DNA from 2 places in the Flavobacterium mesophilum genome. Region 1 is predicted to be linked to the other one. Evidence: riboswitches for the same ligand, from Rfam matches in the RefSeq annotation. Region 1 holds a riboswitch; the other holds the start of a gene.
What was found. Region 1 has a riboswitch for S-adenosylmethionine ahead of AAYQ19_RS09775 (alpha/beta fold hydrolase). Riboswitches for the same ligand answer to the same signal wherever they lie in the genome.
Positions count from the first base shown of each region.

Region 2: another riboswitch for S-adenosylmethionine. It lies ahead of AAYQ19_RS00775 (redoxin domain-containing protein); the one in region 1 lies ahead of AAYQ19_RS09775 (alpha/beta fold hydrolase).

Region 1 covers NZ_JBCPXZ010000003.1:188,866-194,526, forward strand. The annotation lists gene thrA (bifunctional aspartate kinase/homoserine dehydrogenase I) at 1-1,106, opposite strand, end outside; gene AAYQ19_RS09775 (alpha/beta fold hydrolase) at 1,109-2,092, opposite strand; SAM riboswitch class I at 2,172-2,280, opposite strand; gene AAYQ19_RS09780 (hypothetical protein) at 2,470-2,670, opposite strand; gene AAYQ19_RS09785 (homoserine dehydrogenase family protein) at 3,232-4,320, opposite strand; gene AAYQ19_RS09790 (O-acetylhomoserine aminocarboxypropyltransferase/cysteine synthase family protein) at 4,559-5,661, opposite strand, start outside.
Region 2 covers NZ_JBCPXZ010000001.1:204,602-210,262, forward strand. The annotation lists gene AAYQ19_RS00770 (aminotransferase class V-fold PLP-dependent enzyme) at 1-960, opposite strand, end outside; gene AAYQ19_RS00775 (redoxin domain-containing protein) at 1,017-2,006, opposite strand; SAM riboswitch class I at 2,300-2,400, opposite strand; gene AAYQ19_RS00780 (NAD(P)H-dependent flavin oxidoreductase) at 2,640-3,725, opposite strand; gene AAYQ19_RS00785 (nuclear transport factor 2 family protein) at 3,742-4,191, opposite strand; gene AAYQ19_RS00790 (SDR family NAD(P)-dependent oxidoreductase) at 4,193-4,927, opposite strand; gene AAYQ19_RS00795 (tautomerase family protein) at 4,933-5,151, opposite strand; gene AAYQ19_RS00800 (YceI family protein) at 5,156-5,661, opposite strand, start outside.

The sequences.
Region 1 (5,661 bases):
AAGTCATTTTCGAACTCTTTTTCTAATTCAACCATTGCAAGTGTTGCTTTGTCTTTTGCTACAACCAATCCAATTCCTCTTTCAGAAGAACCTTGCGAAATGATACTTACGCTGATATTATGATCTCCCATTACTTTGAAAATACGAGCATCAACTCCCGCTTTTCCAAGTAATCCGCGTCCTTCAAGATTTACTAAAGAAACATCTTCTAAAACAGAAAGTGTTTTAATTCCTTCTTTTTGAGAATTTGACGTAATTAAAGTTCCGTGATTTTCGTGATTGAATGTATTTAAAATACGAAGCGGAATGTTTTTCTCCAATAATGGAATAATCGTTTTTGCATGCAGAATTGTTGCACCAAAATTTGCCAACTCATTCGCCTCATTAAACGACAAATATTCGATTTTTTTAGCATCAGCAACTAGATCAGGGTTCGCTGTGTAAATTCCGTCAACGTGCGTAAAATTTTGAAGCTCTTCAGCATTTAAATAATTCGCAATTAACGAAGCCGTATAATTACTTCCGTTTCTTCCTAAAGTTGTAGTGTCGTTATTGTTGTTTGAACCAATGAAACCTGTAACGATATTCACCGTTTCTCCATTATGAAGCTTGAAATAATTGATTACGTTTTTCTTTGAAAGTTGTTCCAAAGGTTGCGCATCACCAAATTTCGAATCAGTTTTTAATAATTCTCTTGTATCAACAAAATTCGCAGGAATTCCTTTTTCGATCAAAATCGCAGTCAATAATTTAGCCGAAAGCAATTCACCTTTCGACAGAATCTGATCTTTAATTTTACTGCTGTAATCGCCAATAAGGCTCACTCCTTCAAAAAGTTTATCCAAAATATTGAATTCTTCAGACAAATCAACTTCTGGATAATCTGAAGTTTGATACGCTTTGAAACTTTCCAATAATGGCTTATAATTTCCGTTTTTAGCGGCAATTCTTAAAATATCTTCTAATTCATCTGTCGCGTTACCGCGTGCAGAAACAACTACGGCAATTTGCTCGCCTTGATTTACTTTGTCTGAAATGATTGAAACGACTTTGTTAAGTCCTTCTCCATTCGATAACGATTTACCTCCAAATTTTAATACTTTCATTTTTATTTTGCTATTGTTTCTGCCTTAAAAATATCGGCAAGTAAATGATCTAATTGTTTGTACTCGATTAAAAAAGCGTCATGTCCGTGAACCGAATCAATCTCGCTGTAAAAAACATTGTCTTTAAACCTTTTTAATTCCTGATACGTTTCCAGGTTTTCTTTTGGCGTAAAAAACAAATCCGAATTGATTCCGATAATATGAATCGATGCCGGCGTTTTAGACATTAAGGTTTCAAAATCCTCACTATTTCGAGTAATGTCTATGGTTTTGAGCAATTGGTTCATCAATTTGTAGGATGCCAATTGAAATCTTTGTTGCAATTTTTTTCCGTGGTGTGCGAGCCAACTTTCGATATTAAAAATCAAAAGATCTTGATTGATGGTTCGCTGAAATTTTTCTTTGAATGATTCAGGAGATCGATAACAAAGCATCGCATGAATTCTGGCATCCTCAATTGGTCGGGATGAATTGTTCAGAATTTGTTCCTGCAGGTAACAATTTGCAATCATCCAGTCGGTCGATTTCCAGTCGGTTGCAATCGGAATTAAATGTTCTGTGATGTTTGGTTCCAATGCCAAGATTTCCCAAGCAATTCCGCCACCAACAGAACCGCCGATTACTGCAAATACTTTTTCAACGTTTAACGCTTTTAAACCTTTGATAAAAATGCGTGCAACATCTCTGGTTGTAAAATCCTGATAATTATCGATTAGAAATGAATCATTTCCGTTTCCTGGAACATTAAATGCTAAAACGGTGTATTTGTTGGTGTCAATTGTTTTTCCGTCGCCAATCAAATCATTCCACCATCCGTTTTCGCCAGTTACTTGCGCATTTCCTGTCAAAGCATGATTGACCAAAACAATTGGCGCTGTATGCAAAGGCAAGCCAGAAAGCGTAAAACTTAACGGTAATAATGAAAATATTGCACCACTTTCTGTGATGAAATCTTGAATTATAATAGGATTGGGTATATTTTCCAATTTCAAATCTTTTTATTATTGATTTGTATGTGGAAATATTAGAAAGAAAGTCTAGAGTTTGAAACTAGAAAAATTCTTGTTGTTATCTTTCCACGTTTGGGCGTGGTAGAATGCAGCACCTTCTTCGAATTAACGAAGGGTTGCTAAGGATTCATCGGGTCTAATCCCTCCTCCTTTCTTTATAACATTTTCAATACGTTTTTGAACTTAAAGGTGCAAATTAACTACTAATTTCTTAAACAAGCAAATTTTATCGAAACTGATTCTATAATTTCTTAAACATACTTAAATCAGAATTTATTATACGCAAAAAATTACCGAACAAACTGCCCAGTAAAATTAAGCGGGTTTTACCCTATTTTATGATGCTTTTTGATTTAGATAAAAAGCGTTTCATTTTCTTTTGAATACATCAAGAATAATAAAGAATTTGGTTCTTTTCTCACTTCTTTTTTATCTGTCTCCGTGATTCCGAAACTTGGGTGGATCAACTCATTTGTTGGAGGCGGATTGTTTCTTTCATTTTTGATGCTTTTGAAAGTTGAAATCTTTTTTCTTAAGTAGTTTAATGTGCTCATGATATTTAAGTTTAAGTTAGTTTGCGTTTTATAATCTTTACTTTTTCTTTAAATCTGTGTTATGGTAATCAAAATGAATAAAAAAACCCTTTTGGATTTTTAATACCAAAAGGGTTTAAGTTTTTATAGAAACTTATATATACTTTTAGTATCAACAGACGCATACACAAATACGTGCGACGTTAAACATCTTGTTCATCTGTAGGGACTTATTCATCTGTGATTTGAATTCTATTTTAATAAAATCTTGCATTTACTTTTCTTTAATAAACTTTTAGATTTGATTAAGATCTAAAAGGAAATAGTCATTTATTTTTTAACAATTAAGCGCCTGTTTTTAACATACCTTACTTGTCTTACAAATTTGCGACTTTTTTTTGAATAAACCAAGTTACAAAAGCTTATTTTTTCTAAAAAAACGTTAAAAAACATCTTTTTCTCGTCAAAAAACATCTTACAAAATCACATTTCAACAAAACAACAGTTTTATCCTACAAAAATTAACTAACTTTTTCTGTTTCAATCTTTCAAAGAACTTTTTTCCTAATATCGAAAAACCACTTAAAGCCAGACTGCTTCCTTATTTTTAATTTTTTCAGCAACTTTTAAAATATCTGCAATTATTCCTCTTGAAATTGCCTGTTTTGTAGGTGATGCGCTTTGTATTACAATTGGAACATTCGTATAAGATTGCGTATAAATTTCAAAAATGCTATCTGATCCTTTCAACTGACCAATTGCTGATGTAATAGGTTCTGAAACCAATTTCACCTCAAGCCTGTTTTTCGCAACATCAAATTCACCTACATATCGCAACACATGATTTTCGGCCTGAGTGATTTTTGCAATTTTATATGATTTGTCAATGGCCTCTTTATTTAATATTCCGTTTTTCTCTAAATGTTCTTCTTTTATAATAGGATTGATTTTTATATCGGCTAATTCGAACTCTCTTCCTATTTCGCGCGTCAAAATCAATAATTTTCGAGCGGTATCATTTCCTGACAAGTCTTCTTTAAAAGTAGAACGCATCAATCCGAGAAGGCTGGCATCTTTCAAAATAGCTGAAAAAGAATTTTCTTCTGCAGAATATCTATTGAACACATAACTCAGATGATCTGAAAAAACACCCCTGATCTTCGTGATTTTTTCGCCCGAATAATACAAATCTCTTAAAGTCTGCAAAACCGGAAATCCGGTATCAACTGAAGTTTCATACAAAAATTCCTTGTCGTACTTTTTTAGATTTTCTCTAAGCTTTTTATAAAGATCAATTGGAAGCGTGTTGGCTTTTTTATTTACTGCCACAATATTGAATCCGTTTTCAATCAGCGTATTATAATGACCAATGAGTTCATCACTAGCTGTCGCGTCAACAGCAATCAAATTCTCAAATTCATTTTCTTTTGCAAATTGAACAATATCTTCGACTCTAAAAGGAACGGCCAATTCTCTAAAATTGGTTTCCCACGAATACCCAACACCTTCCTTCTCAAAAAAAGCAACTGTTGAATTGGTTATTATTGGAAAATGAAAATCGACATTTTTGCTTTGCAGAAAAAACTCTTGACTTTCAATAATCTGATTGATTAAAGTGCTTCCGATGTTCCCAATCCCAAAAAGAATAATATTTATTTTAAGCTTTGACATAATTTCTCGCATTTTTTGTTTTTTACCATATAAGTAATATAAGTTCATTTTAGTAAAGATGCGCAATAACGACGCAAGCAATGCGTCCAAGTAAATCCTCCAAATTTGAGCGTCCACTTTAAATGGACTTATATTCCTTATATGGTTTAAAAATTTTATAGTGGTTTTATTCATAAAAAATCACCCTTAGCGGCACCACACCGCTAAAGGCAATTTTTCAAACAAAAAACAAAAAAACCTAATTTTTATTGATACTGTACTGCGCTTGCGTAATGCTTTCGAAAACAGTTTGCAAATCAGCAATTAAATCTTCAATATCTTCGATTCCAACAGAAAGTCGGATCAAATCTTTAGAAACTCCAGTTGCTAATTGATCCGCCTCAGACAATTGTTGGTGCGTCGTACTTGCTGGATGTATGATTAATGATTTTGTATCACCGATATTGGCTAACAATGAGAATAATTTAGTTTTGTCAACTACTTTTTTCGCTGCATCAAATCCGCCTTTTAATCCAAAAGTGATAATCCCGCTTTGTCCTTCTGGCAAATATTGTTTAGCTAAATCATGGTATTTGCTTGATTTCAATCCTGGATAATTTACCCAAACAACCTCATCTTGTTTTTCAAGCCATTCAGCCAAGGCCAAAGCATTTTCGCTGTGTTTCTTAATTCGGATTGGCAAAGTTTCTAATCCCTGAATAATCTGGAAAGCGTTAAACGGACTCAAGGCTGCCCCAAAATCACGCAATCCTTCAATTCTTGCTTTTGCAATAAAAGCGTCATTTCCAAGGGCTTCATGATAAACTAATCCGTGATATCCGGCAGAAGGCTCTGTAAATTCAGGGAATTTCCCGTTTGCCCAATCAAAATTTCCGGCATCGATAATAACGCCACCTAATGAAGTTCCGTTTCCGGCAATATATTTAGTCAAGGAATGAATTACAATATCGGCACCATATTTAATTGGGTTTAATAAATAAGGTGTCGCAACTGTATTATCTACTATAAACGGCACTTTGAATGCTTTGGCTTCCGCCGAAATTCCTTTTAAGTCCAAAACATCAAGTTTTGGGTTTCCTAATGATTCTACAAAAAACGCTCTTGTATTTTCTTTTGCAGCTTTAGTGAAGTTTTCTGGTTTTGAAGGATCTACAAAAGTGGTTGTAATTCCTAATCGTGGCAAAGTCACACTTAGCAAATTGTAAGTTCCGCCGTATAAACTATTTGAAGCAACGATATGATCGCCAGCTCTTAATAAAGTTAATAAAGTTGTAGAAATTGCCGATGCACCAGATGCTGTTACTACTGCTCCAATGCCACCTTCAAGCGCCGCAAGTCGTT
Region 2 (5,661 bases), on a different contig from region 1:
TAGCTCCAAAGCTAAAGCCGTTCGAATAACTTGCAAAAATCCCGGAGTTCCGCCATCTTCCTTTACTTCTATCGCATCACTGTAGCAATACTTCCCTAGCGGATTCGTCCATTTTACATTTCCTCCTCCTGGATTATCAGGAAAATCAGATTTATAAAGTTGTTCATTAAAAACCAAAATTCCAGAAGTTCCTGGACCTCCCAAAAATTTATGTGGCGAAAAGAAAATAGCATCTAAATGTTGTTCTGGATCTTTTGGATGCATATCAATCTTTACATAAGGCGCCGAAGCTGCAAAATCTACAAAGCATAATCCGCCGTTTTGATGCATTATTTTAGCCAATTCGTGATAAGGCGTTATAATTCCAGTAACGTTAGAACAAGCGGTAAACGAACCAATTTTCAAACTTCTATCAGAATATTTTTTTATTTCTTCTAAAAGGATTTTAGGATCAACCAAATTGTTTTCGTCTGGAGGCAAAATCACAACATCCGCATTCGTTTCGTACCATGAAACCTGATTCGAATGATGCTCCATGTGCGTAATAAAAACGACAGGTTTGTCTGCTTCATTTTCAGAATTATTTCTCAACTTCATAATACGCTGCAGTTTGGACAAAGCAGCAGTCATGCCACTTCCAGTTGCTACCAAAACATCTGAATCATGAGCATTTACTGCTTTTTTAATAATCTCTCGAGCGCGCTGATATGCAAAAGTGGAAGCTTTTCCTGTTTGACTTGAAAGCGAATGCGTATTGGCAATCATCGGACCAACTTTATTGAGCATAATATCTTCAATCGGGACGTATAATCTTCCGCTGGCAACCCAATCTGCATAAATCAGATTCTGTTCTCCGTAAACCGATTCGAAAGTATGTTCAACTCCTAGTGTGTTTTCTCTAAATTTAGAAAAGTAACATTCAGGCTCTGTTGGTTTTGTTGTTGGCTCAATAGCATTCATTTCCTTGTCATTTTTTAATTAACGATTGTATTCTTAATTTCAATTCTTTTAGATGATCAGATTTTATTTTCCAAAAGCTTTTTTAATGTCGCTTGCAATTCTTCTCCATGCAGGTTTTTAGCAACGATAATTCCTTTTGAATCCACTAAATAATTTCCTGGAATTGCACGTACACCGTATAATTTAGCAACGGCACTATTCCAAAAAAGCAAATCAGAAACGTGTGTCCAGGTTAAATTATCATCCTGAATTCCCTTAACCCAGTTTTCTTTCTTTTTATCCAATGAAATTCCAATAATATTGAATCCTTTATCATGAAATTCCTTATACGCCGCCACAATATTTGGATTTTCTCTTCGGCAAGGTCCACACCAAGAAGCCCAAAAATCAACTAGTGTATAGCCTTTCAAATTTTCATAAAGACGAACTGGCTTTCCTTCTGGATTATTGGCAGTAAAATCAGGAGCTTTTTTTCCAACTGCTAGTCCATCCAACACAACAGCAAGATCTTTTAGTTCTTTCACATAAGAAGTCGTGTGAAGGCTTTTATCCAATAAAGCAATGTTTTGTGTGATTTGTTCTGGAGTCAATCGATATGACCAGTTTCTGTACAAAACATAAGCTGCAACTATAGATTTAGGGTTTGACGTAATGAATTTGCTGATTTCTATATCGTTGCTCTTTTTGTACGTTTCAAATAAATCTTGAGAAGCTGAACCTGTTACAACTGAAGTAGAATAATATTTCTTCGGACTCAATTTTACCGTAATAGGCTCTTTTTCAAGAAAAACATACAATGGAGAACTGGCAGTATTCACGCTTAATCCGTATAATTCTGGGGTTTTAACTTTGGTTTTAAAACTGAAATTCCCATCTTTCACTTTTGCCGAATCAATTGTGGTAAACATCTTATTGTGAAATTTTTGCAGATATACATATTGCGCAACCGTATCAACAACAGTTCCTTTTAATTGCAAATTGTTTTCTTGTGCCTGAGTTTGGACGATTCCAAAGCAGAACGCTAAGCCTAATAGTATTTTTTTCATGGTAATTTAATTTTTAGTGATTAATATGTTTTGTTTTTAAATGTGATTTTTTACTTAAAATTGGGCAATAGAATTCTCCTAGACTTTATTTCAAAGTCCTTTTTATATAATTTTAAAGAATTGAAAAAGAAGAAAATCTAACGTGGTCGCATTCGGAAAACCATAACGTTATTTTCTGGAAAGAATAAATTCAAACGATCTGAATAAGTTCGAGAAGCAACTGACTTGGTTTTCATTTTTGAAAAAATAAATTTTAATATTGATGACCTTACTCAGATTCACTTTGGAAATCTTCCTTATCTGTCCCGCAAGGCGGGAAGGATTTAGCACCTTATTTAGCAACAGGTTGCTAAGACATCATTGGGCCTACTCCCTCAGTCTTTCTGGATAAGTATCATTGCAGATGTTTTCTGCGTTACAAATATATATTAATTCTACCGAATTAGTATAGTTTTAAATTGATTTTTTTGAATTATTTTTTAAAGAATGAAATAACCATCTTAAAAACAACATTTTAAAAACCTTTAAATGTTTGTTTTTTAAGATTAAAACTTACTAGGAACCCACAAAAAAAACTCATTTCGATACTGAAATGAGTTCTACTTAATCTTCAAGAATAGCATTATTAAGTAATTATTTCTTCAATTCGTCAAAATACGTTGTAGTTTCTTCAATTAAAGAATGCATCAACTCCCCTGCTCTTCTATGCTTTAAAATTGGCGAAATTTGGCCTCCCCAAAAAAGTATCATATCCCATTTTTTTTGTTCTAAAGTCGCTTTTCGTAAATGAGACATAAAAGTAGTTTGTAATGGAAATGGCAACACTGATGCTTCTTTTCCTAAAATTTCTTTTGCAATTCGGCTTGAAATACCACGCCCTAGCCTTCCAGTATAAGCGCGCGATAAAGTGGTGTATTTTGATCCTTCTGAAAATAACATTTCTCTATGGATCGGCAATGCGTTTGATTCTTCAGTGGCTAAAAATGCAGTTCCGATCTGAACGGCGCTCGCTCCTAAAGCTAATGCTCCGGCAATTCCCTTGCCATTTGCAATTCCTCCTGCTGCAATAACCGGAACCTTTACTTTTTCTCTGATTAATTGCAATAAAACAAAAGTTCCCGTTACTGATGATTCGGCAGAAGCCAAAAAAGAAGGCCGGTGCCCGCCCGCTTCAAATCCAGAAGCGATAATCATATCAACACCTGAATTTTCTAAATAAATAGCTTCATCTAAAGTTGTTGCCGCACCAACGGTTACAATTCCAAGTTTCTTGCATTGTTCCAAAACATCCGGAGAAAGTGTTCCAAACATAAAACTGAAAACTTTCGGACGAATATCTAGAAGCACTTGCAATTGATTTTCAAATCGGGATTGAAACGGCGCTGGTTTTTCTGGCAACGGAATTCCCGCTTCATCAAAATAAGGCTTGAATAGCTCTTTTGCTTTATCATATTGTCCATCTGTAATTCCGTTTGGATCCATATCCGAATCCGAAACCCAAAGATTTAAGTTATACGGTTTGCTGGTTAAGGCTTTTATTTGTTTATCTGCTTCATAAATTTCCTGCGGACTCATCGTATATGCGCCATAACCGCCCAAACCGCCAGCATTAGAAACTGCCGCGGTTAGTTCTGGTGTTGAAAGATTTCCGCCAAATGGCCCTTGCAAAATCGGGTACTGAATTCCTAACAATTCCGATGCTTTTGTATTGTACCACATCACTTAAAATTTAAAATTATTCACTTAAGTCAGTCAACATTTTGTTGACGATAAGCCATTTTCCATTTACTTTATGGAAAGATAAAAAATCCCGATAATTAAAATCGTACATTTTCAGACTAACTTCTGCAATGGCGATTGAATTTACGACTTTTATATTTAATACTTCGCCTTTAAAAGGTTTTCCTGAATCTTTCGGACTTTGTCTGTTTTTCACTCCATCTAAGTAAAGATCAGCAGTTTTAAAATAAGGTTGCCCTTTCACATCTCCAAAAATAAAGCTTCCCGGATAAAATATACTTCCCAAAAGCATCACATCGCCTTCGTAAATTCCTTTAAAATAATAATTCTCAACTGCATCTTTAATAGCAGCAATTTCGGCTTGATTTTCCATTTTAATTGTATTTTGAGCTTTTATGCCCTGAAAAGTCCAGAGCATAAAAGCAATTAATAAAATAGGTTTCATTTTAATTTAAGTTGTGTCCTGCTCCTTTTCCACCGTCAACATTGATGATTGTGCCGGTAATGAAATTGCTTTTAGCAACAGTATAAACCATTTCGGCAACATCGTCAATTTCTCCAACTCGGTTTAGTAAATGCAGACCTCCGTTTGCGTCAACTTTATCACCGTGCATTGGCGTTCTGATTACGCCAGGAGCGACAGTGTTTACGCGAATATTTTGTTTCCCAAATTCAGCCGCCAATTGAATTGTAAGTGCATGAATTGCGCCTTTGCTCGAAACTGGTGCTGAAGCCGGCCATCCGCCCAAACCGTGATTTACCAAGGGTGTCCCAATATTGATGACAACACCATCTTTTTGTTCCAACATTTGAGGAATTACTGCTTGCGTGGTGAAATAGGTTCCTTTTAAATTGGTTGTCAAAAACTTATCCAAATACGTTTCATCAACTTCTAAAAATGGCTTGCTATCAAAAATTCCAGCATTATTAACCAAAACATCTGCCGAACCAAATTTTTCAATTGCTAATTTAACTAATTGTTTTCCTGTTTCTTTATTGCTTACATCACCAGCAAACATTGCTAGATTACTTCCTCCTCCAAATTCATTAAATGTATTTTCTAGCGCACTTGGAGTCAATGAATTAATAACAACATTATCTCCTCTGTCCAAAAAGTATTTTGCGATTCCTTTTCCAATTCCAGAAGCAGCTCCTGTAACGATTATAGTTTGTTTTTTCATGGTATTTATTTTTTATCGGCTGTAATGCCTTTTTCTCTTAATACTGATACTTGTTCTCCTGCATAACCCCAATCGTCCAACTCAACTTCTTGAATCACAATATGGGTCAAATGCGGATCTTTATTCAAAACCTCGGTAATCAAATTGGTGATACCGCTGATTAATTGCTGTTTTTGCTCACGTGTTACGCCTTCGCGAGTCAATTCTAATTTTACGTAAGGCATGTCTTTAGTTTTTAGATTGTTCTGAAAATATGGCTTCGGCAGTGATATTGAAATCCAACTTAAAGTCATTGTAAATCAAAGTGTCGCCCAAATCTTTGAAAAAATTTCCTGAACGGAATTTAATATCATATTTGGTACGATCAATAAGCAGTTTTCCGCTAAGCGAAATTGCATTTCTGCCATTTTCTATTTTGGCGTCAAAACCGACTAAATGCGTAATGTCTTTAATGGTAAGATTTCCTTCTAAGTGATAAACTCCATTTCCAGTTTCTTTTACACTAAGAATGTCAAAAGATGCTGTAGGGAATTTTTCGATTGAGAAAAAATCATCTGAAGCCAAATGTCCAGCAAATTGTGCATTTGCATCTGGATCTGTAATGTCTAAAATTTTTATTTTGGAAGTATTGATGACAACATTTCCTCCTTTTATTTTTCCATCATTCAAGATGAAATTACCTTCTTTGATACCAATTGTACCATTATGCGCACCGGTTACTTTTCTTCCGGTCC